3 regions of the Labrys methylaminiphilus subsp. lupini genome follow, and region 1 is predicted to be linked to each of the others. Evidence: riboswitches for the same ligand, from Rfam matches in the RefSeq annotation. Region 1 holds a riboswitch; each other region holds the start of a gene.
What was found. Region 1 has a riboswitch for cobalamin ahead of ACN6KF_RS23990 (CbtB domain-containing protein). Riboswitches for the same ligand answer to the same signal wherever they lie in the genome.
Positions count from the first base shown of each region.

Region 1 (4,893 bases):
CGCTTGAAATCCTCGATCGCCGCGCCCTCGCGCAGGAATTCAGGGTTCGACACCACGCTGACATCGGCATCCTGACGGACTTCGCGTATCAGCCTCTCGACTTCGTCGCCGGTGCCGACCGGTACGGTCGACTTGGTAACCACCACGGTGAAGCCTTCGACCGCCGCCGCGATCTCCCGCACCGCGCCATAGACATAGGATAGATCCGCATGCCCGTCGCCGCGGCGCGAGGGTGTGCCGACGGCCAGGAACACCACGGCGGCATCGCGGACGGCGGGCGCAAGCTCGGTGGTGAAGGACAGGCGCTTCTCACGCACATTGCGGGCCACCAGATCCTCGAGGCCCGGCTCGTAGATCGGCATGCGGCCGGCCAGCAGGCCCTCGATCTTGGCCGGATCCTTGTCGACGCAGGTGACGACATGGCCGAAATCGGCGAGGCAGGCCCCCGTCACCAGGCCGACATAACCCGTACCGATCATTGCAACGCGCATGACATCAATCCTGTTTGGACGACCAATCCGTCAGACGCGTGTCTACAAAAGGCCCGGCGACATGCCAATGACGAAAAAAGAGAGGAACTCCGTTGGAGAGCCCTGCTCAACGCCTCTATGCCCCCAACCGCAGCGACCAGCCCCGGCCGGATGGCCTGAGATCGGCTGTCGCCAACGGGGCGGCATCGATACGCCAGAAGGAACGAGCCTCGGCCCCGAGGGCGCGAACGACCGCGGCGCGCAACACCGAAGCGTGGGTAACGGCGAGCGTATACCCCTCGAACCGCCTGCCATCGAGCCAGGCGCCGACCCGCGCAATCAGGGTTGCAACACTCTCTCCGCCATGCGGGCAGGCATCCGGATCGGTCAGCCATGCCCGGAGCGCCTCGGGTTCGGCGGCCGCTACCGCGTCCAGGGCAAGCCCTGCCCAGCGGCCATGATCGCATTCGCGCAGGGCTTCATCGACCTCAGGATCATGGCCGAGGGCCTGCGCGGTCTGGCGAGCCCTGAGCGCCGGGCTGCTCAGGATGCGGGCCGGCCTGCCGAAATGCCCTTCCAGCTTCCGCGCCGCAGCCAGCCCTCTTGCATCGAGCGCCTCATCGAGGGGAAAACCCGCTGCGCGCACCGCAGGCGTAGCCCCATGGCATAGCAGGATCAGGCGTGGTGTCATGACGGCAGTTCCCAAGACTTAGAGTGCATGATTCGACCGAACCAATCGGATCATGCTCCCTAAGTTTTTGTTTCAACGCATGGTATCGTCCAAAAAGTCGCGCAACTTATGCTCTAAGTCGCTTCCGGAATATTGACATGTTCGTGACTTGGGCTCTTATGGAAGGGCTTTGCCAAGGGTGGGAAGCCGGTGTGAATCCGGCACGGTCGCGCCACTGTGAACGGCGGCGCTTGGGCGCTGTCCGGAAGTCAGACCTCTTCCAAGGCAGCATGACTCGTAGCGGGACGCGTAATCCCAAGGAGCTTTTCATGACCACCGCAACTCTGGCACCCGTCGCCCAGCAGCCGATCGCCATCCCGGTCCGCGAGATCTTGCCCTGGGCGCTCTTTACCGTGCTCCTGGCCGTACTCGCCATTTATTTCGTCGGCGCCGAGCAAGGCGCGACCTCGCTGATTCCCGGCGTCTACATCCACGAATTCGTGCACGACGCTCGCCATCTGCTCGGCTTCCCCTGCCACTAGGGCGCATAGGCAAACGACATGGTTAGATCGCTTTTGATCCGGGGGATGCTGATAGGCATCCTGGCCGGACTGTTGGCGTCTGGCTTCGCCTGGGTCTTCGGTGAACCACAGGTCGATGCCGCTATCGCCTATGAGGAAAGCCACGCGGTCGCCGCCGCGCCGGCGCCATCCGCAACGCCGGCAACCTCCCAGTCGGCCGCAGCACATGAACATGAGGAAGACCCGGTCAGCCGGCCGGTGCAGTCCAGCTACGGCCTCATGACCGGCATGGTCGTCTATGGCGCAGCCCTCGGCGGCATCTTCGCTTTGGTCTTCGCCTTCGCGCAGGGACGGATCGGCACGCTCAGCCCGCGCGCGACAGCAGGCCTGATCGCCATCGCCGGCTTCGCTGCAATCAAGCTGGTGGCGGAGATCAAATATCCGAGTAACCCGCCGGCCGTTGGCAATCCCGACACGATCGGCCTGCGGACCGCCTTCTATTTCGGCATGATCCTGCTCTCCCTGGTGACGATGGCGGCCGCCCTGGGCACGGCGAACCGGCTCGCCGCCAGCCTCGGCCGCTGGAACGCCAACCTGGTGGGGGCTGCCGCCTATCTGGTGGTGATGGTGGTCGCCATGCAGATTCTGCCGGCCGTCAACGACATCCCGGCGGATTTCTCGGCCACGGTGCTATGGAAGTTCCGCGTTGCCTCGCTCGGCATCCATGCCGTGCTATGGGCAACGCTCGGGATCGCCTTCGGCGTTGCAGCACAGAAGCTGCTGCAAACCTCCGCCAGCCGCTGAAAAAGGCCAACCGACCGCGTCAAACGTCGCATTTTTACAACACCGGCCCGGTTTTGGGCCGGTTTTCAAAATTTCTTTCATTTCGCACTTGCGAAATGAACGCATCAGGATCACTTTACGGACGTGGTGGATGCGCGTTTGCGCTCCCCCACTGCCCTCCTTGGGCGTTTCCTCCCTAAGACTTGGGCCGCCATTCGGCGGCCTCTTTCTTTTTCGGGTCAGCAGACCCCATATTTCAAAATCTGCAGCGGCATTCCGCCTCAATTAACCCCAGAGCAAAGCGCGTTCAGGTATGAACGCTTGTTTGCTCTCACTGTTTGGTTCCAAGCCAGTCCTTTGGATCGGCTGGAGCGTCCTTGCGATTTGACATGCTTCACTCAAATTACAAAACGCTCTTGCGTCCAAGCTCATGCTTGCCCATTTGTGTTCACCCTCGCATAGTGTGTCATTATGGATCTGGACTCGCCCTTGTTTGATCGCATCCGGGTGCGCCCAAGGGCCGAAGAGGTCCAGCCGGCGAGCGTACAGCTATGCGAACATGCCGGCTGCCGAAACGCCGGTGAATTTCGCGCGCCCAAGGGGCGCAACCGCGAAGGCCAGTTCTGGCATTTCTGCCTGGGGCACGTTCGCGAATACAACAAGACCTACAATTATTTCGCAGGCCTGCCGGACGACTCGGTGAGCGCCTATCAGCGCGATGCCGCCACAGGCCATCGCCCGACCTGGACGATGGGCGTCAATCCCTGGGCCAAGAAGCGCGGCGAAGGGCCGCAACCTGGCCCGGAGATCCATGACGGCTTCGGCTTCTTCGAGGGCGAGCACGGCTTCGGACGCACGCAGAGTGCGCCGGAACCGGAAAGGCGACGCCTGAAATTGCTGGAACGCAAGGCCCTCGAAGCGCTCGATCTGCCGGAAACGGCCAGCGGCCCCGAGATCAAGGCACGCTACAAAACATTGGTCAAACGCCTCCATCCCGATGCCAATGGCGGGGACCGATCCAGCGAAGATAAATTGCGCGGGATCATCCAGGCCTATAATACGCTGCGTAGCGCTGGGCTCTGCTGAGCGCCCGCACCACCGGCGAGACTTCCAGGTTTGGAGCGCGTTCCAATCCCGGGGATCCCCGCCCGACCTCGAGCAAAGCGCGTTTAGACGGAAACGCCTTTTTGCTCTAGCTCTTTGGTTCGACGCGTCTTTGCGATTCTTGGTGATTCCACCAAATCACAAAACGCTATGGAGACGACGCGGAATTTTCCATGCCCGCCTGGCGAGACTGGGAAATTCGGTGGGGCCAGTACCGCCGGCCCGCTGGAACTGATTGTCGGCTGCGCCGTCCTGGCGCCAGCCAAGGAAGGCATAATGACTGACGCAACGACACCGGCCAATCTGCCGGACATCATGGTTTCGGCCAAAAAGCTGTTTGGTTTCGACACGGATCTCGAAGTACCGGCCTATTCCCAGTCCTCCGACCACGTTCCGGACCTCGATACCGATTATCTTTTCGACAAGCCGACGACCCTGGCGATTCTGGCGGGCTTTGCCCATAATCGCCGCGTGATGGTGACGGGCTATCACGGCACCGGCAAGTCGACCCATATCGAGCAGGTCGCCGCCCGGCTCAATTGGCCTTGCGTTCGCATCAACCTCGACAGCCACGTCTCGCGTATCGACCTCGTCGGCAAGGACGCCATCGTTCTCAAAGACGGCAAGCAGGTCACCGAATTCCGCGACGGCATGTTGCCCTGGGCCCTGCAGAACAACATCGCCCTGGTGTTTGACGAATATGATGCCGGCCGCCCCGACGTGATGTTCGTGATCCAGCGCGTGCTGGAAATCTCCGGCAAGCTCACTTTGCTCGACCAGAAGCGCGTGATTCGCCCTCATCCGGCCTTCCGCCTGTTCGCCACCACCAATACGGTGGGCCTCGGCGACACGTCCGGTCTCTATCACGGCACCCAGCAGATCAACCAGGGCCAGATGGACCGCTGGTCGATCGTCACCACGCTGAACTATCTGCCGCATGACAAGGAAGTCGACATCGTGCTGGCCAAGGCCAAGCACTACCAGAAGAGCCCGAACGGCCGCGACATCGTCAACAAGATGGTGCGCGTGGCCGATCTCACCCGCAATGCCTTCATGAATGGAGACCTCTCCACCGTGATGTCGCCGCGTACGGTGCTCACCTGGGCCGAGAACGCCAATATCTTCCACGATATCGGCTTTGCCTTCCGGGTCACCTTCCTCAACAAGTGCGACGAGCTCGAACGCAGCCTCGTAGCCGAGTTCTACCAGCGCGCTTTCGGCGCGGAGCTGGCCGAGAGCTCGGTGAACGTCGCGCTGACGTAACATCGGGTGTGCCGGTCTGCCCAGCCCCATCAAGTGATGGAGCTGGACCGGCATTGCAGCGGCGCGGGCAAGAAATGCCGGT
Region 1 is NZ_JBMDIH010000001.1:5,105,029-5,109,921, reverse strand. Features, by position in the region: gene ACN6KF_RS24000 (UDP-glucose dehydrogenase family protein) at 1-491, opposite strand, end outside; gene ACN6KF_RS23995 (histidine phosphatase family protein) at 607-1,161, opposite strand; cobalamin riboswitch at 1,294-1,439, shown strand; gene ACN6KF_RS23990 (CbtB domain-containing protein) at 1,470-1,682, shown strand; gene ACN6KF_RS23985 (CbtA family protein) at 1,701-2,465, shown strand; gene ACN6KF_RS23980 (J domain-containing protein) at 2,934-3,530, shown strand; gene cobS (cobaltochelatase subunit CobS) at 3,825-4,811, shown strand.

Region 2 (4,893 bases), 2.3 Mb from region 1:
GCTTCACCGTCTCCGGCGCATTGCCCTCTTGGATCATGCGGCGGCGCTGTACCACATCGGCCATGCCGTAGCTCATCCAGGCATCCGAGGGTAGGCCATCGCGCCCTGCGCGGCCCGTCTCCTGGTAATAGGCTTCCACCGAGGCCGGGATATCGAGATGGGCGACATAGCGTACATCAGGCTTGTCGATGCCCATGCCGAAGGCAACCGTAGCGACCAGGCAGAGATCTTCCTCCTCCAGGAAGGCGTCCTGGTTGGCGCTGCGAACAGCCACTTCCAGGCCGGCATGATAGGGCAGGGCGCGGATACCCTGCTCGTTCAGCCATTGCGCCGTTTCCTCGACCTTGGCGCGCGATAGGCAGTAGACGATACCGCTATTGCCCTTGTGCGCAGCCAGGAAGGCCAGCAATTGCCGGCGGGCGTTGTCACGCTCGACGATGGCGTAGCTGATGTTGGGCCGGTCGAAGCTGGTGGCGAAGACCTCGGCCTCGTTGAGACCGAGCCGCTCGATGATGTCGGCGCGAGTGACCGGGTCGGCCGTGGCAGTGAGGGCGATGCGGGGCACGCCGGGGAAGGAAGCGGCGAGGCCGCCGAGTTCGCGATATTCGGGCCGGAAGTCGTGGCCCCATTGGCTGACGCAATGGGCCTCGTCGATGGCGAAGAGCGCGATGTCGGCATCGGCGATCAGCGACTGGAAACCCTGTGTCGCCACACGCTCGGGGGCGACGTAGAGCAGGTCGAGCTTGCCGTCCATCAGGGAGCGGCGGACCTTGTAGGCTTCCTCGCGCGACAGCGAGGAATTGAGCGCCGCCGCGCGCACGCCAGCCTGCTTGAGCGCCTCGACCTGGTCGCGCATCAGTGCGATCAGCGGCGAGACCACAATGCCGACGCCGCGTCGGCATAAAGCCGGGATCTGGTAGCACAGCGACTTGCCGGCTCCGGTCGGGAACAGCACCACGGCATCGCCGCCTTCGGTGACATGCCGCACCACCGCCTCCTGCTGGCCGCGAAAGGCGCTGTAGCCGAATATGGCGTTGAGGACGGAGAGAGGATCTTGAGGAGAAGAGCGGGTCATGCCTGCAGGATGCACCTTTGGAGCCTGATTCCATTCCAGGGACATCATGGACACTTACCCGACAGGGGCCATGATTCGAAAATCTCCCACGCCGATTTCCCACGCTGACAGGCAATTGCGGTGGAACGGTCGCGGTCGCGAATGCCGGCAATGTGCCCCTCGGCCAGAATGCGGGTTACACCCGCAACACCGTTGACGGTCTACCGAGATAAAGATAGTTATGTTATAACGTTTCATATAAATGAAGCCCATTCTGGCGCCCGTGGTATCGACATGCTCCCAGGCGCCTGCAACGGATCAAGGAATTCCGACATCATGCAGCCCGCGCCGCAGACACCCGTCACCGTCCTCACTGGCTATCTCGGAGCAGGCAAGACCACGCTTCTCAACCGCATCCTGACCGAGAGCCACGGCAGGAAATATGCTGTCATCGTCAACGAGTTCGGCGAAGTCGGCATCGACAATGATCTCGTCGTCGATACCGACGAGGAGATCTTCGAGATGAACAATGGTTGCATTTGCTGCACGGTGCGCGGCGATCTCATCCGCATCATCGAGGGCCTGATGCGCCGACGTGACCGCTTTGATGCCATCCTGATCGAGACGACCGGGCTGGCCGATCCCGCGCCGGTCGCCCAGACTTTCTTCGTCGACGACGATGTGCGCGCCAAGACCAGGCTCGATTCGATCGTCACAGTGGTCGACGCCAAGCACCTGCTCGGCGAAATCGAGACAGCGCATGAGGCCCAGGAGCAGCTTGCCTTCGCCGATACCATCCTCCTCAACAAGACCGATCTGGTCACGACCGAGGAACTCGAACGGGTGGTGAAGCGGATCCGTCGCATCAATCCCACCGCTACCCTCCACGAGACACGCCGCTGCGATATCGCGCTCGACAAGGTGCTGGATCGCGGTGCCTTCGACCTCGACCGCATCCTGGAAGCCGAACCCGATTTTCTTGCAGGATTCCATGACCATGAGCATGACGACCATGTCGGCAGCTTCGCCCTCGTCGCCCGGGAATCGCTCGACCCTGGCAAGTTCATGCCCTGGCTGAACACGATCGTGCAGCAATTCGGCACCGACATGCTGCGGCTGAAAGGCATCATCGCCTTCGACGGCGATCCCCAGCGCTTCGTGGTGCAGGGTGTGCATATGCTGATCGAGGGCGATCATCAGCGCCCCTGGAAGCCAGAAGAGGAGCGCAGGAGCCGTCTGGTGTTCATCGGGCGTAATCTGCCGAAAGACGTGATCGAACAGGGGTTCCTGGCCTGTCGGGCCTAAAGCGTTTTGCTCCAGGTGAGGGAAGGCGCGCGCTGGGGCGGGAAAACAGGGCTCGCCATCGTCCGCCACCCGCTTTGCATATTCGCTTGACCGCGATCGGGACACCCCGGTAACTGTGGCACTGACGGTTCCCGTCGGGTGCGAGCCCGATGGGAGTAATAGGGAACACGGTCCGGCTTTCTCGAAGCCCATGCCGTGGCTGCCCCCGCAACTGTAGGCGGATTGCCGAGCATCCTCGTGGCGCCAAAAGCGCCATGCCACTGTGGGTGACCCCATGGGAAGGCAGAGGCAAGGCCGATATCCGCGAGCCAGGAAACCTGCCGTCATCTCGATCAATCCCATGTCACGGGCGGGGATGCCCGGAACAGGAGACAATGTGACGTTTCTTCCCGCCATCTCGGGCCGTCGCCCACCTGTTCCCTCCGCTTCGCGCCATCAGACCCTCTGCCACAGCCTGGCCTGAGGACGTTTCCCGTTTTCGGCCCTGCGCCGAACAGCGCCATCTTCCTATCGCGAACCGAGAGAACGTCATGACTTTTCCCAAGACAAGGGCCCGCTGGAGCAAGGCCCGCTGGTCGAGCTTCGCCGTCATGCTTGCGGCCGGCTTCAGCCTGACGCTGAGCATCGATCCAGCCGCCGCCCAGGCGACCAAATATCCGCTCAAGATCACCAATTGCGGACGCAGCGTCACCTTCGACCATGCCCCGCGGCGCACTGTCTCCGTCGGTCAGAGCGGTACGGAGGTTCTCTACCTTCTCGGTCTTGCCGACAAGGTGGTGGGGACGGCCGTCTGGTTCGGCCCGGTTCTGCCGGGCTATGAAGAGGCCAACGCCAAGATTCCGCGCCTGGCCGACAATGATCCGAGCTTCGAAAGCGTGATCGCCAAGAAACCCGACCTCGTGACCGCCCAGTTCCAGTGGCATGTCGGCCCCAGTGGCATCGTCGGCAAGCCCGAGCAGTTCGAGGAACTGGGTATCCCGACCTATGTTTCGCCCGCCGATTGCGTCGGCAAGGACAATTCCAGCGGTGGCGACGGCACGCGCGGCACCCTTTTCACCATGGATCTGGTCTATCAGGAGATCAGGGAACTCGCCGAGATCTTCGACGTGCAGGAGCGCGGTTCGAAGGTCATCGCGGACCTGAAGGCACGCGAGGAAGCCGCCCGCCGCAAGATCGCCGCCGGCGATGGCAAGGTCTCGGCTGCCTTCTGGTTTTCGAGCGCCAAGGTCGATGTCGATCCCTATATGGCCGGCAAGAACAGCGTCCCAGGCTACATCATGTCCGTCCTGGCTGTCCGGAACATCGTGGAAAGCGAGGAGGAATGGCCGAGCGTCGGTTGGGAGACCGTCGCCAAGGCCGATCCCACCATCATCGTCGCCGGGAGGATGGACCGTCGCCGCTATCCCGCCGACGACATCGCCGTGAAGCTTAATTTCCTCAAGACCGATCCGGTGGCGAGCCTGATGCCGGCCGTCAAGCAGGGCCATGTCGTGGAAATGGACGTCCAGGCCATGCAGCCGAGCGTGCGCGTCGTCGACGGCATCGAGATGCTCGCCGATGCCATCCAGCGTTTCGGCCTGAAGCGTTGAGATGAACCGCGCTGTCACGCGATTGCTGGCAATCGGCATGCTGGCGCTGGCCGTGCTGGTGTTGGCGCTCTGGCTGGGCGCCGCCATCGGCGAGACGGCCATCCCGATGGAGGTGGTGGCCAAGACGGCGGCCAACCGCCTGTGGGGCGCCGGCTACATTCTCGATCGCATCGATGAAGGCATCGTGTGGAACTACAGGCTGAGCCGCGCCGTCGTCGCGGCCTGCTGCGGCGCGGCCCTGGCGCTGTCGGGTGTCGTGCTGCAGTCGCTGCTGCGCAATGTGTTGGCCGATCCCTATGTGCTCGGCATCTCGGCCGGGGCATCGACGGGGGCGGTCGGGGTCGCCATTCTCGGCCTCGGCGCGGGATTTTTGAGCCTGCCGGCCGGCGCCTTTCTCGGTGCGCTGGTGGCCTTCGGTTTCGTCGCCTTGCTGGCGATGCGATCGGGGCGCGGAACCGGCGCGGTGATCCTCGCAGGCGTGGCGGGGTCTCAGCTTTTCAATGCCCTGACCTCCTTCATCGTCACCAAGGCGGCCAATGCCGAACAGGCGCGGGGCATCATGTTCTGGCTGCTGGGCAATCTTTCGGGCGTGCGCTGGCCGGATGTCTGGCTGGCCCTGCCGATCACGGCCGTGGGGCTGCTGGTCTGCCTCTGGCACGCTCGCGCGCTTGATGCCTTCACCTTCGGCACGGAATCGGCGGCATCCCTCGGCATTTCCGTCCGGCGCGCTTATGTCGTGCTCGTCGGCGTCGCGGCGATGATGACGGCGGTGATGGTCAGCATCGTCGGATCGATCGGCTTCGTCGGTCTGGTGATTCCGCACGCCGCGCGGATGGTGGTGGGCGTGCGCCATGGGCGATTGCTGCCGGCCAGCGCCCTGATCGGCGCCGTCTTCATGATCGTCGCGGACATTCTGTCCCGGATCATCATCCCCGGCCAGGTCCT
Region 2 is NZ_JBMDIH010000001.1:2,843,634-2,848,526, reverse strand. Features, by position in the region: gene recQ (DNA helicase RecQ) at 1-1,120, opposite strand, end outside; gene ACN6KF_RS13365 (CobW family GTP-binding protein) at 1,391-2,359, shown strand; cobalamin riboswitch at 2,468-2,698, shown strand; gene ACN6KF_RS13360 (ABC transporter substrate-binding protein) at 2,890-3,948, shown strand; gene ACN6KF_RS13355 (FecCD family ABC transporter permease) at 3,950-4,893, shown strand, end outside.
Region 2: another riboswitch for cobalamin. It lies ahead of ACN6KF_RS13360 (ABC transporter substrate-binding protein); the one in region 1 lies ahead of ACN6KF_RS23990 (CbtB domain-containing protein).

Region 3 (4,893 bases), 1.7 Mb from region 1:
CGGCGCCATTGTCGCCGACCAGTCCCAGCACCTCGCCGGGCCTGAGCATCAGCGATACGTCGTCCAGGGTCTGGATCGTGTTGTATCGCTTGGAGATACCGGTCATCTTGACGCGGTAGGGGTCGCCACTGTCCATCATGGTTCCGCCTGGCAATGAGATGCCCCGCCCGCGGCTCGAAGAGCAGCGGGCCTGGGCCCAACTATGCGTGGGGGCCTGTCAGCCCGTTACTTGAACATGCCCCGGAACTTGTCGACGTTCTCCTTGGTGACGATCGTCACGGGAACGTTGATGATCGGCTCGACCTTCTCGCCCTTCTTGAGCTTGGCCAGGGCTTCCACCGCGGCCTTGCCCTCGCCGGCCGGATCCTGCTGGATCACGCCGGTGACCCAGCCCTGGTCGATGCCTTCGATGGCCTGCTTGGTCAGGTCCCAGCCGAAGACCTTGACGCCTTCGGTGCGCCCCTGGCTGGTCACGGCGGACACGGTGCCGAGAAGGGCCGGTTCGCCGGTGGCATAGAGCGTGGTCATGTCGGGATTGGCCGTCATCAGGTTCTCGGCCGCGCTCAGCGCCACGTCCTGCACGTTCTGGCCGTCGACGGTGTCGAGGAAGGTGACCTTGAGGCCGCTGGCCGTCACCGCCTTCTTGAAGCCATCCAGCCGCTGGTTCTGGATGTAGGAATTGAGAGCGCCGACCACGCCGATCTTGGCGGTGCCATCCAGCTTGGACTTGACGTAGTCGGCGTAGAACTTGCCGATGTCCTCGCCGGCCTTGAGATTATCCACGCCGACGAAGGAGACATTGTCGCCGTCGGGGATCTGGGCATCGATGGCGATGACGGGGATGCCGGCCTTCTTGGCGGAGGTGATGGCGGGCTTCACGCCGTTGACGTCGATGGCGATCAGGATGATGCCGTCGACCTTCTGGGTGATGTAGTTCTCGATCGCATCGTTCTGGGCGCTCGGAACATTGTTGGCGTTGAAGATGACGAGCTTGGCGCCGGCCGCCTTGGCGGCGGCCTCAGCGCCTTCGTTGATTTGGTTGAAGAACAGGGCCTGCTGGTTGATGGTGACCAGGGCGAAGGTGTCGGCCAAAGCGGACACCGATCCTAGGGACAGCGCCAGGGCTGCCGCTGCCGAGCAGCCGGCGAGATATTTTGAAAGCCGCATTTCAGTTCCCTTCATGGATGGCCCGTGCCGGGCTCATTCTCAGTTCTGACATCAGCATCATTCAAGAGACTTGAATTCATGTCAAGTTACTTGAATGGCGGTCTCGGGGATTCTTGAAACGCCGACGGCGTGAGGCGTTAGAAGGTGGCAGGCGTGTTGACCCAGAAGATGCTCGCGCGCTCCGTTCCGGTGTTGCGGTACCAATGAGGCAATTCCGACTTGAACACGAAGGTATCGCCGGCAGAGAGCTTGAAGGTACGCTCACCGACCATCAGCTCCACGGTTCCGGTCAGCACATAGCCGACTTCCTCGCCCTGGTGCTGGATCGGCCCGGCGCTCTCGCCGCCGGCCTCGATGTGGTGGATGTTGCATTGGAGGAGATGACCGGGCGAATAGGGGATCACCCGTTCCAGCGAGATGCCCTCGCCCCGGCGGAGCGGGTCCAGCGAGATCAGGGGGCGCGAGCCGGCGCGAAAGACGATACCCTCTTCGCTATCCGATTCCTCGAACATCCAGCCGATATTGGTGCCGAGGACCTCCACGAGGCGATGCAGCATGGGCAGGGAGGGGGAGGCCTTGCCGTTCTCGATCTTGGACAGCAGGCTTTCCGAACAGTCCGCGGCCGTCGCCAGGGCCTTCAGCGTCAGCCCCCTTGTCTGCCGGGCCAGGCGAAGGCGGGTGCCGAGCCGCACGGGATTGGCCTGTTCCAGGGGATCGGGGTGATCGCCGGCGCGTCGTTTGAGGTCGATCTTGTTCATTGCGCGATTGCCAGGATGCTTCATTGCCCGAAAGCCTAGCCGACGATTCTAGGCCACAAGCCTGCACCCTGTCCACTTCGCCGCCGGCCGCTCGGCATCAGCGTCCCAAACGGCTGGGCAGCCGGCACCTCCCATGCTACATCCGCAAGACCTTCGGTGCCCGCTTGCGGGAGAATCGGGAACGCGGTTTGAAGCCGCGACGTGCCCAACGCTGTAAGGGGGACTATCCGGGCAGGTTTCAGGCCACTCGCTCTGCGGGGAAGGCGTCCGGATGGGTGGATCCCAAGTCAGAAGACCGGCCGGAGGCGATAGATCGGCGCGCGTGGACGGCGCGGCGATTGCCATCGCAAGGGGAATGACGATGGACCCATCCACGGGAGCGCTTGCGCCCTCCGGGCCGTTTTCACCGGCCGAACGCGACGCCGTCTATCGCGCCATCTTCACCAGGCGGGACGTCCGCAGCCAATTCAGTCCGCAACCCGTTCCGGACGATGTCCTCGCGCGCATCCTCGTGGCCGGGCATCATGCGCCGTCGGTCGGCTTCATGCAGCCCTGGAGTTTCCTGGTGCTGCGGTGCCCTGAGGCCCGGGGCAAGGTGCAGGCCCTCTTCGAGGAGGCCAATGCGGAAGCGTTGGCGATGTTTCCGCCGCAGAAGCAGGCGCAATACCGCTCGCTGAAGCTTGCCGGCATCCTCGATTCCCCGGTCAATCTGTGCATCACCTGCGATCCAGACCGCGCCGGCCCCGTGGTGCTCGGCCGCACCCATGACATGGCCATGGACCGCTACTCCACCGTCTGCGCGGTGCAGAACATCTGGCTGGCGGCACGGGCCGAGGGCGTTGGGGTCGGTTGGGTCAGCATCGTCGATCCCGTGCGCCTGCGTGCGGCACTGGGCATTCCCGAGCGCGTAATTCCGGTCGCCTATCTGTGCCTTGGTTATGTGCACGAAGCCTATGCCCGGCCGGAGCTGGAAGTGAAGGGCTGGCGCCAGCGCCTGCCGCCGGAGGCCGTGCTGAGCTTCGACGCCTGGGACGGCCAGCGGCCCGACCATCCCTTGCTCGCCGCCATGCGGACGGCTATGGGGGATGCTGGTTGACAGAGCAAAGCGCAAAGACGCTTTGGGGTGGCCGGCGCAGATGCGCGCCGTCTCGATCGGGTGGCACGGCCGATGGATTTCCTGCGTAAGAATGCGATCTGGATTATCGCACTGCTGATTACCAGCCTGGTCTTGCTGGAGGGGCCGAGGGCGATCCTGATCGGGGCATTCGTGGCCGCCCTCGTCGGTCTGTTCTGGCTGTTGCGCGGCAAGGCCCGCAAGCCGGCGGCGGGCCGCCGCCTCGAGACCGTGCCGAAAGTTGTCCCCCTTCCGCTCGACCGGGGTTCCGACACGGTTCGGCCGCAGGCGCTCGAGCGCGCCTCTCTCAAGACCATCGATGATCCGAGGCTCGCGGCCGTCGTCCTGATGATACAGCTTGTCCGCACCAATGGCTTGCTGACCCGGGCCGAGCGGGACACGATCCTCGCTCTTATGGCCGATCCACTCGGGATCGGCGATCGCGAGCATGTGTATGAGCAGGCCTTGCAATTGACGGATCGCGGCCGGGTGTTCACGCCGGTCGCCGAGGAATTGGCGCCCCTTCTGCGGGCGCGCCTGTCCCTGCCGGAGCGCCAACAGCTTATCGATATGCTGGGCGAGGTCGCCAATGCCTATGGCGAGGCCAGCGATTTGCAGCGCGAGGCGATCGTTCGCCTGAAGAGACGCCTGCTTGCGCCGGATGCCGCGGCCGGGCGCCCGCTCAATTGAAATAGAAGGCGTAGCTCGCGACGTCGCCGCCGAAGATACTGGTCGCCTGGCCCCAGGCCTCTGCATCCATCACCTTGCCATTGTCGAGGAAAGGCAAGGCGCCTGGGCCGGTGATCCACAGCACCAGGTCGAAATTGCCGGGCTGCTCGAAGACCCTGGCGAGATTGACGCCCTTGGTGAAACGCCAATGCGGCATCAGCAACTTGCCGTCCAGCACCTGCTCGACCTGGCCGAGCAGCGCAAGCCATGAGTCGATACGCTCCTGCGTTACGTCGAGGGAGGGCAGGACGCCGCTCTTCTGCCGCGGGCCCGGCAGCCATTCGTGATCGTCGTCGGTCTCCTTGCCGATCAGCGCCCAGGTCTCACGGTTGAGCCGGATTACCGTCTTGATATGGTCGCGCACCTCCAGCCACATCGCCTTGTCGGCCACCGGCCAGTCGATCGTATGCACCAGGCTGATCAGATCGGCGATGGCGTCGGTGTCACGCTTGCTCGTGCCGAACAGGGTCATGCCCAATCCGTCGCCACCATCGCCGCCATTGGCCTTGGCAAGGCCGCTGATGGCATGTGGAAACAGGCTGCCGAAGCCCGCGTCCCAGCTGCGCGACATGTCGTGCGACAACAGGGTCTTGGTCAGGGCCATCAGGAAATTGCAGTAGCCACGCAGCCATTTGGCGTCGGCCGTGTCGAAGGCGACGATGAAGGGCTTGGGCTTGCCGGCATCGTCGATGTCGGAAATGGCTGCTCCGATATGGTCGCGCTCGTCGATGATGCCGTCGCCGTTCCAGTCGAAGCGGGTGACGGAAAGATCGACCGTCAGCTTGGCGGGGCTGTCGCCGACCTCAGCCAGGGTCTGGTCGGCCTTTTCGAGATCGGCCAGGAACGTGGCGAGGATGCCGCGAAAGTCCTTATAGGTGATGGGCTGCGGATCGGGATTGGTGCTGAAGACGGTGCCCGAGAGGCCGAGCGCCCGCATCGCCGGCATTTCGGTGGCGAAGCCATATTTGTAGAGGGCCTGCGACAAATGTTCGAGCGCCCGCGCCGTGCGCACCATGCCGAGGCCGAGCCTGGCGTCGGCATTGCCGCTGGCCTTGGTGGCGAGGGCCAGCATCTGTTCGTCCGCTTCGCTGATACGCCCCTGGCCGAGATAGCTCTGGAACAGGG
Region 3 is NZ_JBMDIH010000001.1:3,398,547-3,403,439, reverse strand. Features, by position in the region: gene ACN6KF_RS16065 (ATP-binding cassette domain-containing protein) at 1-139, opposite strand, end outside; gene ACN6KF_RS16060 (ABC transporter substrate-binding protein) at 226-1,167, opposite strand; gene ACN6KF_RS16055 (cupin domain-containing protein) at 1,305-1,925, opposite strand; cobalamin riboswitch at 2,063-2,243, shown strand; gene bluB (5,6-dimethylbenzimidazole synthase) at 2,287-3,021, shown strand; gene ACN6KF_RS16045 (TerB family tellurite resistance protein) at 3,049-3,729, shown strand; gene ACN6KF_RS16040 (hypothetical protein) at 3,722-4,893, opposite strand, start outside.
Region 3: another riboswitch for cobalamin. It lies ahead of bluB (5,6-dimethylbenzimidazole synthase); the one in region 1 lies ahead of ACN6KF_RS23990 (CbtB domain-containing protein).